DNA from 3 places in the Microbacterium sp. IEGM 1404 genome. Region 3 is predicted to be linked to each of the others. Evidence: predicted binding sites of a transcription regulator. Region 3 holds the regulator's gene; each other region holds the start of a gene.

Region 1 (3,271 bases), 780 kb from region 3:
CCCGTGGACGGCGAGCACGCGGCGAAGTGACGGCATCCCCGTCGGCGGAAACGACTCCGGGGTGGGCGATCGGGCTCAGGATGCCGGGTCGCGCGGACCGTCCGCGACGGATGGGTCAGTCGTCGGTGCGGAACCCGGCGGGCTTGTGCGTCCCGTCGCAGAACGGCTTGATCCTGGACAGGCCGCACCGGCACAGCGCCACCGTGCGCCGGCGCTTCTCGATCGGGGCGCCGTCGGCGTGACGCAGGTCCACGTCTCCGCGCACGAGCAGAGGGCCGTCGGGATAGGCCGTGATGCGCGGACGCTCGGCGGTCACCGGGCGTCCTCGGGGCGCAGCGAGGACGCGCCACGCCCCCAGGCATCGAGCAGGTGCTCGCCCACGCGACCATCGACGCTCAGGCAGGCGGCAGCGCCGAAAAGGATGTCGGGGAGCAGATCGGGGCGGTCCTCGGCGAGGGTGCCGGCGAGGTCGCGGGCCGCGATCTGCTCGTGCACCGCGTCGGCTTCGACGTGCTCGTCGAAGTAGCCGCACACGTCGTCATCGAAGCCCAGTCGCCGCAATCCCTCGGCGTACAGGCGGTTCGGGATCGAGGACGTCATCTCGAACGCCGCGAGGTGTCCGACGATCGCGCCGAGGAGGCGCCGGTTGAGGCCGAACATCGACATCGCATTGTGGGATGCCAGGGTCACGGCGGGCACGTCGTCGACGTAGGCGCCATAGGCGTCGGAGAGTCCGGCCGCGCGCACGGCACGGGCGAAGAGCTCGGCGTGGACGCGCTCGGGGTCGCCGCCGCCGTACTCGTCGGACTGGATCTCCACCAGCGCGGCTTTCGGGCGTCCGGTCAGGCGCGGGATCGCCCAGGAGTGCGGGTCGGCCTCCCGCAGCGTGTAGACCGAGCGGTGCACGAGGAACTCGTGTGCCTGGTCGAGGGTCGCCTTCTTCGCGAGGTGGCGCGAGAGGCTTGGACCGCCGTCGGCGGCGGTCAGGGTGAAGAGTGCGCGGGCCACGGCATCCGCGGTCGCCGCCGGGAGTTCGGGTGGGAGGATGCGCGCGCGCAGCGCGGTCTCGAATGCCCGCTCGATGACGCCGCGGGTGGCGATGAGCGACGGCTCCCACTCGAGCTCCGGGTCGAACGCCGGGACCGACCCGTAGGCCGAGGCGTACAGCGCGAAGAGGGCGAGCTGGAGGTCGTCGTCGGTCTCGACGTCGGCCGACGCGGCGACGGCCGCATCGGCGAGGACCGTGTGGTTCGTCGCCGCGCCCACGCCGAGGTGGTGCAGGACGGCAGCGCTCACCGGGCCGCGCGGAGTGAAGGGAAGGGTGGGGGCGTCGTCGGCGTCGATGGCGGCCGGCGGATCGTGGGGGGAGAGGGTCGCGGACACCGGAGCACTCTGCGGGCGCCGCTCCGGATCGCCGAGGGCCTTGACACGGGCGGAGGGGGCGACCCATCGGCCGCCCCCTCCGGGGTGCTCACTGCTCGATCGGCTGCGGGGTGCTCTCGTGAGCCTCGATCACGTCGCCGGCGTCGTCGGTGGACACCGCGATCCGCCGCGGCTTCGCCTTCTCGCTCACGGGGATCGTGACCGAGAGCACTCCATTGCGGTAGGCGGCGCTGATGCGCTCGGTGTCGATGCCCTGGCCGAGGTTCAGCTGTCGGACGAACGACGCGGTCTCGCGCTCGCGCGTGATCCACTTGACGTCGTCGCCCGCGGCGAGGGTGCGCTCGGCGCGGATCGTGAGCAGCTGACCGTCGACGTCGATGTCGACCGAGCCCGGGTCGACGCCCGGAAGGTCGGCGGACAGGACGTAGTGGTCGCCGTCGCGGTACAGGTCCATCGGCATGCGTCGCGGTCCGCCGCGGCGGGCGTCGAGGAGCGTCGACGCGAGGCGGTCGAGGTCGCGGAAGGGGTCGTAGGTGGCCATGGTCGTTCTCCTTTTCGATCGGTCCGGATGCGGCATCCGGAAGGTTCATTGAAGTTGAGTCTCTGTCGCTCAACTTGATGTCAGATTAGCACTCTCGTGGGGAGAGTGCCAAGGATTTTGGCGCGAGTCGCGTGGCGGTCGTCGCGCCCATCTGGGCCTGGCGAGGGCGGCGTCGTGGGTGCGGTTTCGCGCGCCGTGGCGCCCCTTCTGCACAGGTCTCGGGGGTTCGGGGTTGTGCACAGATTCACCGCCTGATCGGGGGGAACGTCGGGGGCTTCGAATAGCGTTCGTACATGTCTTCGAATGTTCCGCCCGAGCCGTCCGGGTCGAGGGTTGTGGCGATCGACGTGGGGGTGTTGGCGGGTCTGGTCGCCGACGTCGTCGTCGCCGAGGCCGCGGTCGCGTCGGCGGAGGTCGCGCGCGTGCGGGCTTTGGCCGCGGTCGGGCGACTCGCCCTGGATGCCGCAGCGACGACACGGGCGTCGGTGCGGGCCGCGGAGATGGCATTGCGGGAGGTGGCGTCCGAGGTGGCGGCCGCATGCCGGGCGTCGGATCGCACGGTGCAGCGCGACATCGACGACGCGGTGATGCTGGTGGAGTCGTTCCCGCGAACCGTCGCGGCGTGGGAGAGCGGGGCGATATCGCGGCGGTATGTGCGGGTGATCGCGGACGCCGGCGCGGGGCTGCCGGCGGAACGGAGGGCGGACTTCGATGCCGAGGCCGTGTCCCTCGCCGGGGAGGCGTCCAGTCCGGGCCGGTTGAAGAGCCGGCTCGCCGTGGCCGCGCAGAGGTTGCATCCGCGGACGGTGACCGAGCGCCACCGGGCCGCGCGCGAGTTGCGGTGCGTCCGCGTGGTCCCGGCGGCGGAGGGCATGTCGGACCTGATCGCGACCCTCCCGACCGTGCTCGCCGAGGCGATCCACGACCGGGTGACGCAGCAGGCCCGGGTCATCGTGGACGCGGCGCGGGACGCGAAGGCGGGCGACGGTCTCGGCGATGCCGCCCCCGGCGACATGGCCTCGACGGGCGGGGTCGCCCGCGGGGGGACCGCGTCGCCGACGGGTCGGGCGAGCGGCGACGGTGCCGTCGACGGCGACCCGGTCGCCGGTCCCGTCCTCCCGAAGCGGGATACGCGCACGATGGGTCAGGTGCGGGCGGACGTGTTCGCCGACATGCTCCTCACCGGCGACCCGACTCTCGACCCCACCCGACCCGACGACGGACCCGGCACCCTCGGCAAGATCCGCGCGAGGGTGCAGGTCGTCGTGCCAGCCGTGACCATGCTCGCGCCGGGAGGGGAGAACGCGGCTCCGGCCGAGCTCGTCGGCCGCGGTCCCATCGATGCGG
Region 2 (3,271 bases), on a different contig from region 3:
CGAACTCGCTCATGTCGAAACGGATGACCGCTGCGTCGTCGTCGAACAGCGAGCCGGCCAGGGCCTTCGCCAGTTCGGTCTTGCCGACACCGGTGGGTCCGAGGAACAGGAACGACCCGACCGGTCGGTTCTCGTCGCCCATCCCGGTGCGGTTGCGGCGCACGGCCTTGGCGACCGCGGTGACCGCGGCATCCTGTCCGATCACTCGGGCGTGCAGCTCGGTCTCGAGCTCGGCGAGACGTCCGCGCTCACCGGCGGTCAGACGCGAAACCGGGATGCCGGTCGACCGGCTGATCACCGCGGCGATATCGGGCTCGTCGACCACCGCGTCGGGGCGCGGGGCGGACGTCGCGGACGCCAACCGCTCCTGCACGGCGGCGATCTCGTCGCGGATGCGCGAGGCCTCCTCGTAGTGCTCGGCCGAGACGGCGGCGTTCTTGTCGGCCTCGAGGGTCGCCAGACGCTCCACCAGTGCGGTGGTGTCGACGGTGACGCCGAGGCGCAGGCGCAGCCGGGCACCGGCCTGGTCGATGAGATCGATGGCCTTGTCGGGCAGCACGCGGTCGGGCAGGTAGCGGTCGCCGAGCTCGACCGCGGCGCGGAGGGCCGCGTCCGTGTACGTCACGGCGTGGTGCTCCTCGTACGCGGAGCGCAGACCCCGCAGGATCTCGACGGCATCCGTGATCGACGGCTCGCCGACGCGCACGGGCTGGAGGCGCCGTTCGAGGGCGGGGTCCTTCTCGATCGTGCGGTACTCCTTCAGGGTCGTGGCACCGATGAGGTGGAGCTCGCCGCGCGCCAGGCGCGGCTTCAGGATGTTCCCGGCATCCATCGCGCCCTCTCCCCCGGCTCCGGCGCCCACGATCGTGTGGACCTCGTCGATGAAGACGACGAGAGCGCCGGACTGCGCAGCGATCTCGTCCATCGTCTGCGTCAGACGCTCTTCGAAGTCGCCGCGGTAGCGGGCACCGGCGAGCATCGCGGCCAGGTCGATCGAGACCACGCGCGTCTCGCGGAGCTGCTCAGGCACCTCTCCGGCGACGATGGCACGGGCGAGCCCCTCGACGACGGCGGTCTTGCCGACGCCGGCCTCACCGATCAGCACGGGGTTGTTCTTCGTGCGGCGGCTGAGGATCTCGATGGTCTGCTCGATCTCGTCGGCGCGTCCGATGACCGGGTCGAGGCGCCCCGACGCGGCGAGCGCGGTGAGGTCGGTGCCGAAGCGGTCGAGGTTGGGGGTCGTGGATGCCGTCTCCTCCGGCGCCGCGGTCTGCTCGCCGCCGACGACGGTCTCGCGCACGCCCTGGGTCAGGGCTTCGGCGGTGACGCCGGCCTGCGCCAGGATCTGCCCGGCGGGGGCGTCCTGCGCGAGGACGAGCGCGAAGAAGAGGTGGTCGGGGTCGACGTACGTGGATCCCGCGGCCCGGGCCACCTGGAAGGCGTGGAACAGCGCGCGCTGGACCGATCCCGCCACGACGGCGCCGTCGACGTCGGCGGCGGGACCGGCGGCCGGCAGACGGCTCTCGGCGGCGCGGGCGATCGCGGCGGGGTCGGCACCGAGTCGAGCGACGGCTTCGCGCGCGGGCGACTGCCCGACGAGCACGTGCAGGACGTGCAGAGCGTCGAGCTCGTGCTGACCGCGGGCGAGCGCGTAGCGACCGGCGTCCTGGAGCGCCTCTTGCGTGCGGGCGCTCAGGAACCGACTGAGGTCGATCGAACGCTCGGCGCGCGCCCGCTCACCGGCGAGGTAGCGCGCGAGGAACTCGTCGAACGACTGGGCGCCGTTGTCCCCGGCGCCGGGGGTGACATCTTCGGGCAATTCCGTCTCCTGTGATACGTGAGTGGAGTCGACTCAAGTTTCTTACTTGAGTGGCTGCGTATCAAGTTCAACGGAGGGGCTCCGAGGATATTCCCGGCTCGCGCTCCCTAGGCGCGAAGCCGCGGATCCGGCTCGTTCCACAGCTCCACGGTCTGAAGCAACCAGAAGACCGCGAACAGCACGAGCGCCAGCGACTCCCCCAGGAACACCCAGGGCACGGGACGCGTGACATCCCCTCCCCCGATCGCCCGCACGAGCGTCGCCGCGAGCCCGACGAGTGCGATCAGGATGCCGAGCGCCACCGCCGCGTACGCGGGGCGGAAGCGCTCCGGCGCGCGTTGCGGCCGCCACGCCGCGATCGCGGCCACCGCGCCGATGAGCAGGAAGAAGCCCACCGCGGCGGTGTTGTGCGCGAAGAGGAGGAACGCTCCGGGTGCGACGAACGCCCACGTCCCGAGCCCCAGGACCACGACCCCCACCGCCGCCGCGGTGAGGGCGACCCCGCGCGAGATCGTCCCCTGCACGATCGACAGCACCACACCCGCGGCCACCCCGACCAGAACCACGGATGCCACGCTCACGCCGTTGTTGAGCACGGCGGGGAGGACCGCGGGCGGGACGCACCGCACGGCCTCCCCACACGCCTCGGCCGCCACGGTCGTGGGGACGACCGCGATCACGAGCGCCAGGACCGCGGCGACGTCCAGCAGCCCCTGTTCGACACTGTGCCCTGAGAGCGCGACGAACGCCGCCGCCACCACGAAGAGCCCCGCCACGAACATCGGTCCCGCCGGGGTGTAGTACGCCGCGCTGAGCGACGGCAACGACCCGCCCGTGATCTCCTCCACCGTGATCGCGACGGCCAACAGCAGCGTCGCCGCGAGGATCGTCAGGCGCACGTACCGGTAGGTGCGCTGCGTCGAAGTGGTGCGGATGCGCATGCGCACATCTTGGCAGCGGCCTCCGACGTTCCCCGGGACCTCTGCGAGAATGCCCGGATGCGCGAGTTCCTCCAGGGCGCCCGGATGCTCCTCCGCGGCCTCGGCCAGTGGCGCCGCTCCCCCGGCGCGATGGCGCTCGGCCTGATCCCGGGCTTCCTCGTCGGGCTCCTCTTCGCCGCGGCGCTCGTCGGCTGGGGCGTCCTCCTCGGCGACGTCGTCGACGACTGGACCCCGTTCGCGAATACCTGGGACCCGCTGTGGGCCACGGTCCTGCGCACCGCGATCGTGGTCGCCTCGTTCGGGGCGGCCGCCTTCCTCGCGATCGTGTCGTTCACCGCCGTCACCCTCGCGGTCGGCGAGCCGTTCTACGACCGCATCTGGCGCGCCACCGAGCTCACCGCCACCGGACGGATCCCGGATGCCGACTACGGATTCTGGCGCGCCGCCGGAGACGCGGTGCGCCTCATCGTCCGCGGCGCGTTCGCGGCGCTCGCCGCGTGGCTCCTCGGCC
Region 3 (3,271 bases):
ACGAGCGCCCAGCCGCCGAGGTCCTCGGCGCGCACCGAGGTCACCTGGTCGGGGAGGGTCGCGCGCAGGTGCGCGGATCGAATGGCGCGCGAGACCGCGTCATCCACGTCGCCGTCGTCGGGCGACCCCGCCGCCAGCGCGAACCCCCGGGCGGTCATGCCCTGCGCGGCGGCCTCGGCATCCACCGTCCTGTTCAGGGCGTCGAGGTCGAGGGTGCGGGATGCCACGAAGATCGCGGCTCCTCGGTGGACGCCGACGAACTGCACGGCACCGTGGAGGACGGTCGCCAGGCGGCGCCCGAACACGACGATGCCCAGTTCCGGTACCGGGTCGAGCACCACGGCGAGCAGCTCGATGCCGTCGGCGCGTCCGTCGATCCAGCGGCGGGAACGGAGCTCCCACAGCGCATCGCGACGCACGCTCGAGTCGTCGTCGATGAGGTTCGCGAACACGCGGTCACGGCGCGCCGCGGGACTCGCGCCGGAGGCCGTCTCGAGCAGGTGAACCGCGGCGTCGACCACGGCCCACTCGCGCGGCGAGAGGTCGGCGCGCGCCGTCCCGCCGATGCGCAGCGCACCACCGCCGAACGCGATGTCGGCGTCGGCATCCGCGGGCTCGTCGGCGCGGCGGAGGGTCACGCGTCGCGCGAGGGCGTGGGACAACTGATCGATGATCTGCGACGGGTGCATCGTGCGGCTCCTCACGTGCGGTCCGGGGTGGGTACGGCCCACGGTACGGACGCCCGCCGCGACGCGCGTGGCCCTCTGAGACCCACGGTGGAACGACGACGGCGCGCCCCGGGTGGGAGCGCGCCGTCGGATGCGGAGGACCGATCACTCCTGGATGAACGCCAGGATGTCGGGGTTGATCACGTCGGCGTGCGTCGTGAGCATGCCGTGCGGGTAGCCCTCGTAGATCTTGAGGGTCGAGTTCTGCAGCAGCTCGTGCTGCAGAAGCGCGGCGGCCTTGTACGGCACGACCTGGTCGTCGTCGCCCTGGAGCACCAGCACCGGGACCGTGATGGCCTTGAGGTCTTCGGTCTGGTCGGTCTCGGAGAACGCCTTGATGCCGAGGTAGTGCGCCTGCGCGCTGCCGGTCATGCCCTGACGCCACCAGTTGTCGATGACGGGCTGCGAGGGGGTGACGCCCTCGCGGTTGAAGCCGTAGAAGGGGCCGGATGCCACGGCCTCGAAGAACTCCGCACGGTTGGCGGCGAGCGCCTCGCGGAACCCGTCGAACACCGACAGCGGGGTGCCCTCGGGGTTGGTGTCGCTCTGCAGCATGATCGGCGGCACGGCGGCGACGAGCACGGCCTTGGCGACGCGACCCTGCGGCTGACCGTACTGCGCGACGTAGCGGGCGACCTGGCCGCCACCGGTCGAGTGACCGATGTGGATGGCGTTGTGCAGGTCGAGGTGCTCGACGACGGCGCTGACGTCGCTGGCGTAGTGGTCCATGTCGTGGCCGGTGCCGATCTGCGACGAGCGGCCGTGACCGCGGCGGTCGCTGGCGATGACGCGGTAGCCCTTGTCGAGGAAGTACAGCAGCTGGGCGTCCCAGTCGTCGGACGACAGCGGCCATCCGTGGTGGAAGACGATGGGCTGGGCGTCGGTGCTGCCCCAGTCCTTATAGAAGATCTCGGCGCCGTCGGTCGTGGTCACAAATGGCATGTCAGCCTCCGCTCGGATGTTCGACGAGCGCCCTCCGGGGGTGTGTTCCGGGGCGTCGCCGGTGAACACGCCTCACTGTAGGAGCGGATGGGGGAACCGGCATCCGACAATCGTCCGAGAATCGTCCGACCGGCGGCGAGACGCGGGTCACGCGTCGCCGCGCACCCTCAGCGCGTCCCGGCGCGCCGGCCGTCAGTCCTCGTCGTCGAGCAACCCGCCCGGGCGCCACAGCACCACGTCGGTCGCCCGCCGCACGCGCGCCCCGTGGCGCAGCGTCACCACCGAACCCGTGGCCCCCGCGGCGAAGACCCGGGCGCCCGGACGCGACTGGCGCTCGGCCATCAGCTGACGCTCCAGGTCGGTGACGCGCCGCGCGAGTTCGTGCACCCGCTCCTCGAGCGCCAGCAGACGCGCGATCGCGGGGAGGCTCATCCCCTCGCTCGACAGGCGCGCGACCTCGCGCAACTGCTGCACGTGGCGGCTGGAGTACCGCCGCGATCCGCCCTGCGTGCGGGCGGGCACGACCAGGCCGAGCCGGTCGTACTGCCGCAGCGTCTGCGGGTGCATGTTCGACAGCTCGGCGGCCACGGCGATCGCGAAGATCGGCGCATCCTCATCGAGTTCCTTGTCGGACACGGCCTCTCCTCTCTCGTGGATCGCGTGCTCCTGGCATCCGATTGTGGCGGATGCCAGGAGCACGGCGTCACTGACGCGCCTTGGCCATCAGGTCGGCGCGGGGATTCTCTTTCGGTTCGAGCGCGTGGAAGCGCTCGAGGGCCTCGCGGGCTTCGTCGCTGAGGTGCTGCGGAACGGCCACCTGGACTTCGGCGAGCAGGTCGCCGGTGCCCTTGGACGAATGGATGCCGCGCCCCTTGACCCGCAGGACGCGCCCGGAGGGGGTGCCCGGTGCGACACGCAGCCGCACGGGCTCGCCCCCGAGGGTGGGCACCTCGATCGTGGCGCCGAGGGCCGCCTCGGTGAAGGTCACGGGGACCGTCAGCCGCAGGTTGAGCCCCTCGCGCGAGAACACCGGGTGGGGCCGGACCGCGACCGTCACGACGATGTCGCCGTTCTCGCCGCCGTCCGGAGACGGACGGCCGCGACCGCGCAGTCGGATCTTCTGGCCGTCGGCGACCCCCGCGGGGATCTTCACCTTGAACGGGACACCGTCCTCGCCCTGCAGGGTGATCGTCTCGCCCTTGGCGGCGGTGACGAAGTCCAGCGTCGTCCGGGCGGTGACGTCGGCTCCGCGCTGCGGTCCGCCGAAGCCGCGGTAGCCACCCGTGGTCTGACCGAACCGGCCGGAGCCGAAGCCGCCGCCCTGCTGGTCGAACATGGAGAAGAAGTCCTCGAAGCCGCCGCCGGGAGCGGACGCGCCTCCGCGCTGCTGCCCGAATCGGCTGAAGACGTCGTCGAAACCGCCGCCCCCGCCGGCCCCGGGTGCCGAGAAGCGCGCCCCCGAGCCCATGGCCCGGATCTGGTCGTACTCCTCGCGCTGCTCGGGGTCGTTGAGCACCGCGTAGGCCTCGCTGATCTCCTTGAACTTCGCCTCGGCCTTGGCATCACCCGGGTTCGAGTCGGGGTGGTACTGGCGCGCGAGC

The links. The regulator HspR, encoded in region 3, represses chaperone genes until heat shock. The targets are predictions, from matches to a motif close to AAGTTGAGTCNNNNNGACTCAACTT.
Region 1: the regulator HspR is predicted to act here: its motif matches at 1,976-2,000, upstream of QM517_RS06310 (Hsp20/alpha crystallin family protein).
Region 2: the regulator HspR is predicted to act here: its motif matches at 1,835-1,859, upstream of QM517_RS01335 (ATP-dependent Clp protease ATP-binding subunit).

The regions. Positions count from the first base shown of each region.
Region 1 is NZ_JASHKP010000002.1:132,534-135,804, reverse strand. Features, by position in the region: gene QM517_RS18595 (TetR/AcrR family transcriptional regulator) at 1-30, shown strand, start outside; gene QM517_RS06320 (CDGSH iron-sulfur domain-containing protein) at 116-316, opposite strand; gene QM517_RS06315 (iron-containing redox enzyme family protein) at 313-1,296, opposite strand; gene QM517_RS06310 (Hsp20/alpha crystallin family protein) at 1,472-1,924, opposite strand; gene QM517_RS06305 (HNH endonuclease signature motif containing protein) at 2,218-3,271, shown strand, end outside.
Region 2 is NZ_JASHKP010000001.1:265,752-269,022, reverse strand. Features, by position in the region: gene QM517_RS01335 (ATP-dependent Clp protease ATP-binding subunit) at 1-1,819, opposite strand, end outside; gene QM517_RS01330 (hypothetical protein) at 1,927-2,760, opposite strand; gene QM517_RS01325 (EI24 domain-containing protein) at 2,818-3,271, shown strand, end outside.
Region 3 is NZ_JASHKP010000002.1:911,910-915,180, forward strand. Features, by position in the region: gene QM517_RS09940 (helix-turn-helix domain-containing protein) at 1-689, opposite strand, end outside; gene QM517_RS09945 (alpha/beta fold hydrolase) at 834-1,670, opposite strand; gene QM517_RS09950 (heat shock protein transcriptional repressor HspR) at 1,863-2,306, opposite strand; gene QM517_RS09955 (DnaJ C-terminal domain-containing protein) at 2,374-3,271, opposite strand, start outside.